Exiguobacterium sibiricum 7-3: one gene and its partner. The protein of the gene in region 2 binds, or shares a complex with, the protein of the main gene of each other region. Links are inferred from orthologs where the notes say so. Each region holds a gene or a part of one and is shown on either strand. Other genes may lie near its edges. The genes, in order: rpsG and tig.

What was found.
Region 1: the proteins of tig (region 2) and rpsG are in contact, whole or in part, in a crystal structure (PDB 3GTY), measured with the Thermotoga maritima proteins. The link is inferred for Exiguobacterium sibiricum 7-3 from one-to-one orthologs. Residues at the interface, in WP_004081061.1 of Thermotoga maritima: Glu122, Val124, Val129, Leu130, Tyr133, Glu188, Gly259, Ile262, Tyr263, Glu266, Ser270, Glu273, Gln274, Glu277, Arg308, Gln311, Ile312, Ser315, Tyr316, Glu325, Arg329, Arg336, Leu363, Phe366, Trp367, Arg373, Leu377, Arg381, Leu384, Glu387; in WP_004081843.1 of Thermotoga maritima: Lys34, Lys52, Lys55, Glu59, Arg62, Gln63, Glu66, Asn67, Lys69, Val71, Arg95, Ala109, Lys110, Lys111, Gly112, Arg113, Pro114, Glu117, Glu121, Ile124, Ala125, Tyr127, Asn128, Asn129, Thr130, Gly131, Lys135, Asp139, Arg142, Met143.

The regions. Positions count from the first base shown.
Region 1 is NZ_JHZS01000004.1:26,441-30,356, reverse strand. The notes cover bases 1,018-3,916. They hold rpsG (30S ribosomal protein S7), read right to left. Parts: upstream 2,753-3,916; coding sequence 2,282-2,752; downstream 1,018-2,281. Other genes in these bases: rpoC (DNA-directed RNA polymerase subunit beta'), read right to left, coding at 3,682-3,916; P402_RS0100135 (ribosomal L7Ae/L30e/S12e/Gadd45 family protein), read right to left, coding at 3,350-3,601; rpsL (30S ribosomal protein S12), read right to left, coding at 2,802-3,224; fusA (elongation factor G), read right to left, coding at 1,018-2,157. Outside these bases: more of fusA, read right to left, coding at 79-1,017.
Region 2 is NZ_KK211190.1:907,993-912,036, reverse strand. What follows is about bases 92-2,941. They hold tig (trigger factor), read right to left. Parts: upstream 2,238-2,941; coding sequence 945-2,237; downstream 92-944. Other genes in these bases: P402_RS0105545 (hypothetical protein), read right to left, coding at 2,346-2,941; clpX (ATP-dependent protease ATP-binding subunit ClpX), read right to left, coding at 92-711. In the rest of the region: more of clpX, read right to left, coding at 1-91; more of P402_RS0105545, read right to left, coding at 2,942-3,368; P402_RS0105540 (hypothetical protein), read right to left, coding at 3,390-3,902. UniProt on the Bacillus subtilis protein: Involved in protein export. Acts as a chaperone by maintaining the newly synthesized protein in an open conformation. Functions as a peptidyl-prolyl cis-trans isomerase.

The DNA of each region.
Region 1 (3,916 bases), on a different replicon or contig from region 2:
CTAGGAAGGTGAATCGTCGAATAACGTACACCTTCCTTAGCTTACACTAATCATAAAAGCGTGACAACCTGTGAAGGATTAGCCGTTTGCTTTTTTGATGATTTCTTCAGCAACTGATTTCGGTACTTCTTCGTAGTGATCGAAGTGCATCGAGTACGTTCCGCGACCTTGTGTGCGTGAACGAAGACCAGTAGCGTAACCGAACATCTCTGAAAGTGGAATCATCGAACGAACGACTTGAGCGTTCCCGCGAGCTTCCATACCTTCAACGCGTCCACGGCGTGATGTAACATCACCCATGATGTCTCCCATGTATTCATCTGGGATGACGATTTCAACTTTCATCATTGGCTCAAGGATAACAGCGCCGCTCTTATCTTTAAGTTGTTTGACGGCCATTGAAGCCGCGATTTTAAATGCCATCTCGTTTGAGTCGACATCGTGGTACGATCCGAAAACGAGTGCCGCTTTAACGTCAACTACTGGATAACCAGCAAGGATACCGTTTTGAAGCGCTTCTTCGATTCCGTGTTCAACCGCTGGGATGTATTCACGTGGAACAACACCACCGACGATTTTGTTGTTGAACTCAAAGCCAGCACCTTCTTCGTTTGGCTCGAATTCTACGACGACGTGACCATACTGACCACGACCACCTGATTGACGAGCAAACTTAGAATCGATTTTCGCCGCTTGGCGAATCGTTTCACGGTAAGCTACTTGTGGAGCACCAACATTTGCTTCGACTTTGAATTCGCGACGCATACGGTCAACGATGATGTCGAGGTGAAGCTCACCCATACCTGAGATGATCGTTTGACCAGTCTCTGGGTTTGTTTCAGTACGGAATGTTGGATCCTCTTCAGCAAGCTTAGCGAGTGCTTGACCCATTTTATCTTGGTCAGCTTTCGTTTTTGGTTCGATTGCGACCGAGATAACTGGTTCTGGGAATGTCATTGATTCGAGAACGACGTTGTCTTTCTCTGCACAAAGCGTATCTCCAGTAGTAGTATCTTTAAGACCTACAGCTGCTGCGATGTCACCAGCGAAGACCATTGGGATCTCCTCACGGCTGTTCGCGTGCATTTGAAGGATACGTCCAAGACGCTCACGTTTCCCTTTTGTTGAGTTCTTGACGTAAGATCCTGCCGTAGCTGTACCTGAGTACACACGGAAGAACGTCAATTTACCAACATACGGGTCAGTCATAACTTTGAATGCAAGTGCAGAGAATGGCGCTTCGTCAGTTGACTCACGAATGATCTCTTCATCTGTATCCATGTTAATTCCTGTGATTGCTTTTACGTCGACTGGTGATGGGAGGTAGTCAAGGACTGCGTCAAGCATAAGCTGAACACCTTTGTTCTTGAATGCCGAACCAACGAGAACTGGGTAGAAATCAACTGTAAGAGTCGCTTTACGGATACCCGCTTTAAGCTCTTCAATTGTGATTTCCTCGCCCTCGAGGTATTTCATCATCATTTCTTCTTCGTAATCTGCAACTGCTTCGATAAGTGATGCACGAAGTTCTTCAGCTTCTTCTGCGAATTCTGCAGGGAACCCTTCGATTTCTTCGATATCAGTACCGAGGTCGTTACCGTACATGTATGTTTTCTTTTCAACGAGGTCGATGATTCCTTTGAATTCATCTTCTGCGCCGATCGGGATTTGGATTGCGTGTGCGTTCGCTTGAAGGCGGTCGCGAAGCGTTCCAACCGAGTACAGGAAGTCTGCACCGATTTTATCCATTTTGTTAACGAAAACGATACGTGGTACGCCGTAAGTTGTAGCTTGGCGCCATACTGTCTCAGTTTGTGGCTCAACACCAGACTGAGCATCAAGTACTGCTACCGCACCATCAAGTACACGGAGTGAACGTTCAACTTCAACAGTGAAGTCTACGTGTCCAGGTGTATCGATGATGTTTACGCGGTTACCTTTCCATTGTGCAGTTGTTGCTGCAGATGTAATCGTGATTCCACGCTCTTGCTCTTGCTCCATCCAGTCCATCTGTGAAGCACCTTCGTGCGTTTCACCAATCTTGTGGATACGACCCGTGTAATAGAGGATACGCTCAGTCGTTGTTGTTTTACCAGCATCGATGTGGGCCATGATCCCGATATTACGGGTGTTCTTAAGGGAGAATTCTCTTGCCATCTTTAAACATTCTCCTTTCGCATTTTAGTTTAGTGTCCGTGTGTTGCCACACGTCATGACTATACCCGAAAGCCACCTCATATTTCCATACAAAATGGCATAGATGAGGTGGTTGATTCCGGATTTACCAGCGGTAGTGAGCAAACGCTTTGTTCGCTTCCGCCATTTTGTGCATATCTTCGCGCTTCTTAACTGAAGCACCAGTGTTGTTTGCAGCGTCCATGATTTCATTAGCAAGACGAGCATCCATTGTTTTTTCGTTACGGAGACGTGAGTAGTTCACGAGGTAACGAAGTGCAAGTGTCGTACGGCGCTCAGGGCGGACTTCGACAGGAACTTGATAGTTAGCTCCACCTACACGGCGTGCTTTAACTTCAAGAACTGGCATGATGTTGTTCATCGCCTCTTCAAAAACTTCCATTGCATCGCGACCTGAACGTTCAGCGACAGCTTCAAAAGCTTTGTATAAGATTTGTTGAGCAGTACCTTTTTTACCATCTAACATAAGACGGTTGATAAGGCGGGTAACGAGTTTAGAGTTGTAGATCGGATCAGCCATTACATCACGGCGTTCTACTTGACCTTTACGTGGCATTCCGAGTCCCTCCTTTCATATAGTGAGGTGATATCTTCTGATATCTAGATTATTTTTTTGCTGCTTTTGGACGTTTAGTACCATATTTCGAACGACCTTGCATACGGCCGTCAACTCCAGCTGTATCGAGTGCACCACGAACGATGTGGTAACGTACCCCTGGTAAGTCTTTTACGCGACCGCCGCGAATAAGAACAACACTGTGCTCTTGCAAGTTGTGGCCGATACCTGGGATGTAAGCTGTTACTTCCATTGTGTTCGTTAAACGTACACGTGCGTACTTACGAAGAGCCGAGTTCGGTTTCTTCGGAGTCATTGTACCTACACGAGTACAAACACCACGTTTTTGTGGTGAGCTGATGTCAGTACGAGCTTTGATAAAGCTGTTGTACCCTTTGTTCAGCGCTGGCGAATCTGATTTCACAACTTTTGATTGACGTCCTTTACGGACTAATTGGTTGATAGTAGGCATCTTTGAGATCCTCCCTTCCTGAATTCATGACAAGTTTCAAAACCACCGAGCCGGGTGGTTCATCGAAAGTCATAATGAAACGTTTTGCGTGGCTCAGGCATTCCATCGCCACACAAAACGTATTATCAAACTTTCTTAATAGCAACAGCAGTTGCTGCAACGTCGATTCCACAAGCCTTACCAAGCTCAAGCTTAGAAGGAACGTTCACGACTGGAACGTTTGCTTGTTTCGCCGCATCGAGCAATGCTTGCTTTACGTGTTCATCTGCGTCATCTGCGATGATCACTTCCGACGCCTTGCCAGATCGCAATGCTTTGAGCGTTTGCTTTTGACCGACAAACTTCAAATCTGCGCCGACTACTTTTTTGTAAGACATGAAGATATCCTCCAAAATAACACAGCCGGTTGGCAACACTATATCATAGTAGCACCGCCATACCGGCGTGTCAAGGCGTTTTATTCTACAGGAGAATCTGCTTCTACAGGTGCTTCGCCTGCGATCTCGAGACCGATTTGGCGGTAACGTGTCATTCCTGTACCAGCTGGAACAAGTTTACCGATAATAACGTTCTCTTTCAAGCCGCGAAGGTAGTCGCTCTTCCCTTTAATCGCCGCATCCGTAAGGACACGAGTAGTTTCCTGGAACGAAGCAGCTGATAGGAACGAATCCGTCTCAAGCGACGCTTTTGTG
Region 2 (4,044 bases):
CGTATCGATTTGAATGAATTCTTGATGCGGATGTTTCCGGCCACCTTGTGGCGGAACGCTCGCAACTGTACCTTCTAAGATTTTCAGAAGCGCTTGTTGTACACCTTCACCTGAGACATCACGTGTGATCGATGGGTTCTCGGATTTACGGGCAATTTTATCGATTTCATCGATGTAGATGATACCTTTTTCTGCTTTTTCGACATCATAGTCAGCAGCTTGAATGAGTTTTAAGAGAATGTTCTCAACATCTTCCCCGACATATCCGGCTTCCGTCAGGCTTGTTGCATCCGCGATTGCGAACGGAACATTCAGAATACGGGCCATCGTTTGTGCGAGGAGTGTTTTACCACTACCAGTCGGTCCAATCATGACGATGTTGGATTTAGACAATTCTACGTCGTCGGCACGTCCACCGGCATTGATCCGTTTATAATGATTGTACATCGCGACAGATAACGATTTTTTCGCTTTTTCCTGCCCGATGACATAGTCATTTAAAGTCGCACGGATTTCATGCGGTTTTGGTACGTTCTTCAGTTCGACTTCTTCTTCTGTACCAAGCTCTTCTTCGACGATCTCATTACAGAGTTCGATACATTCATCGCAAATGTATACGCCAGGTCCAGCAACAAGTTTGCGCACTTGTTCTTGTGTCTTTCCGCAGAAAGAACATTTTAGCTGACCTTTTTCTTCGTTAAATTTAAACATAAAGGTCCACCCCTTTAACGTGGAATTTGTATAGATCCGTTTCGCATCTATTCTCACGTTTTACTATTTATGATTGTAGCATGAACAAGGAAACTCTTTCAAATCTTGGATGAGCGTTTTACAGTTTGATTTGAAAAATATAATTTTGTTTGTCCTTGTTTGACCTATCGTACAAAAAAATCGACTTCAAGACCAGAAATTGGTCTTGAAGTCGATCCTGTTCGGTTGTTTGCTTATTTCGCTTTTGCGTTGTCAACGAGAACGTCGATTGCTTTACGGAACTGGAGATCACCTTTAAGTGTATCAAGTCCGCCTTGTGGTGCAAGCATCGTTTCGAGTTGATCTGCAGGAATGTTGTAGAGTTCAGACATCGATTGAAGTTCAGCTTGCGCTTCTTCTTCAGTAACTTCGATTTTTTCATCTGCAACGATTTGTTTAAGAACGAGACGAGCTTTAACGCGCTCTTCTGCTTGTTCTTTCATTTCAGTGCGCATTGCCTCTTCAGTCGTTCCAGTTAACTGGAAGTACATGTTAAGGTCAATTCCTTGTGACTGAATGCGTTGTGTGAATTCCTGGACCATACGCTCAACTTCGTTTTCAACCATGACTTCTGGAAGATCAACTGTTGCGTTTTTAGTCGCAGCTTCAACCAACTCATCACGCATTGAAGCATCAGCTTCTTGTTTACGTGTGTTTTCAAGACGTGTACGAATTTTTGTTTTCAACTCATCAAGAGAAGAAACTTCTTCGTCCATTTCTTTAGCGAACTCATCTGTCAATTCAGGAAGTTCTTGTGCTTTGATTTCATGGATTGTTACTTTGAATACGACTGGTTTTCCAGCGAGTGATGCTTCATGGTACTCTTCTGGGAACGTGACGTCGATATCTTTTTGCTCGCCTGATTTAAGACCAACCATCTGCTCTTCAAATCCTGGGATGAAGTTTCCAGATCCGATGACGAGTGAGTAATTTTCTGCAGTTCCGCCGTCGAATTGGTTTTCACCATCGAAACCTGCGAAGTCGAATACGACTGTATCGCCATTTTCGATCGCGCCGTCTTCTTTAACGACGAGCTCTGCACCGCGTTCTTGCATTGTTTTGAGTTCAGCATCGACATCTTCGTCTGTAACGTCTGTTTCGACTGCTGTGTACTCAAGACCTTTGTACTCACCGAGTGTTGCGTCCGGCTCAATCACGAATGTGATTTTGAACTCAACTGGTTTTCCTTTTTCGAGTGTTTCGACGTCGATGTTATCAAGCGCGATTGGCTCGATTCCTGATTCGACGACAGCACCTTCGATTGTGTCTTGATATAAGATATCAAGTGCATCTTGGTAAAGTGCTTCTTCGCCGTACATTTTGTTAAACATTGCGCGTGGCATTTTTCCTTTACGGAAACCTGGTGTGTTCAATGTCTTAACGACTTTTTTGAACGCTTGGTCTACCGCTTTATCAAATGCTTCAGCAGGCGCTTCATACGTGAGAACGCCGAGGCTACCTGATTGTTTTTCCCATTTTGCAGTCATGCTGAGTCCCTCCAAAAATGTCAATTAGCGTACGTGTGTGTACAACAAGTCACATTATAGCACAATCGTTCTGAGGATTACCACTGTTGAACGAGGCATTCCCTTGAATTAGAGAAGTAATGCCTGCTCGTACTGTTTCCCTTCCGGTAATACGAAATAAACAGCCTGATAAATCCTTTTAGCTTGTTCACTCAAACCGGATGGTGGTGTTTCCGAACTGAAGTCGAGTTCTGTCAATTCATCGACTGCATCCAACCATTTCTGCCAGCCGTCTTCCCCCTCCAGTGTTTCTTTCGGAAAGACGATTTGATACCAACTCATGAACAACAGTGCCTTAAACGGATCCATTCGTCTTAATTTAAATGTCTCGTCACTAAAAGACTGTAATTCTAGCGCCTGTCTCGTGACATGTCTCTCGAGTTGATCCAGATTTTCAAAGACATGTTCTACCCGGATGGACGGAATCGATATCCGAAGCGGAAAGAGGTTCCGATCCTTAGGTAGTTGTGGAAGCCATGTCTGAATGACGAGAGCACTCTGTTCTTTGACATCTTCTCCCGTGAAGTAGTCCTGAACAATGTAGTGGACGAAAGAAGGATTTGTCTGTAAATCGAGTTGTCCGATTAATCGAAACTGTTCTGCAATCGTCCCGAGCCGGTAAAATTCAACCCAGTCACCTGCGTCTAACTGCAATGGTGATGTTTCACGGATTTTCACATAGGAGGAATCATCCGTTTGTCGAGCATCCCCTTTCTTACGCGAGAGCGACTGGGCCATTTCGTCTAACTTTAATGCAAGACCATACGGAAGATAGGGAGAGGCAGTCCGTAAGGCCACGTTAAATGAATACCACTCTCCCTTTTCATACATGAAAAGGGCAATGAGTTGCTCGACACCATCTACATCCAGAAAAGGCTCGGTCACCTGTAAATAGGCCTCCACACCTTGTTCAGTTTTCATAAAGGCTTCCTGAATCGTATAGAGCATATAGAGAATGTCTTCTTCTGTTTCCAAGATTTTTAGTTGCCCCAACTCAGCCGTCAACTCATCTTGACTCAGTCTTGCAAGCCGCTTTCGCTCGTCTTCCAACGGTTGTTCCATCCAACGTGATTGCGACTGATTCACAGTCATCCCACCTTTTTCATATCTGTCTTACTTTGTAAACGGATCAAGCAAAGAAGTCCAGTTCGAGATGGCTTCTTGTAATTGCCCCGCCTGTTCGATTCCCATTTTGTTAAGTGTATCCAAGGAAACATCGGTTTCCAGCAATCGTGTGATATCTTCCGATTGATTTACGTACTGCTCCAGTTTTTCACTTAAGTTCTTCAGCTCCGCGGGCGGACTGTCTAAATTCGCAAGCCGTTCATCAATTTGGTTCAACTCTCCGTTCAACTGTTGAACCGTTCCATCATTTTGTAATTTTTCGATTTGCTGATCAAGTGCTTGTTCCGGATTTGCGGCATCGCGTGCTTCTGTCGCTGCCTGGTCGAGTTTTGTCGATAACTCTGATGTCACTTTCGACGTATCCTTGGCGATGTCTTGCAATTGTCCTGCATAATCGACACTATTCTTTACATCCGTCACTTGTTGTTTCGCATTATCCACTGTATCCGTAACCTCGCTACAGCCGGCTAAAGCCGCTGTCAGTAAGAGGATTCCACTCATTCTCTTCAACATCTTCATCATCCCTTTCAAGTTCACGATACCTTAAGTATACCCGAAAAAAAGCATAAAAAAAAGAGACCTCCCTCATAAGAGAAGTCTCTATTTTAATTATAGTGTCCCAAGAGGGATTCGAACCCCCGAC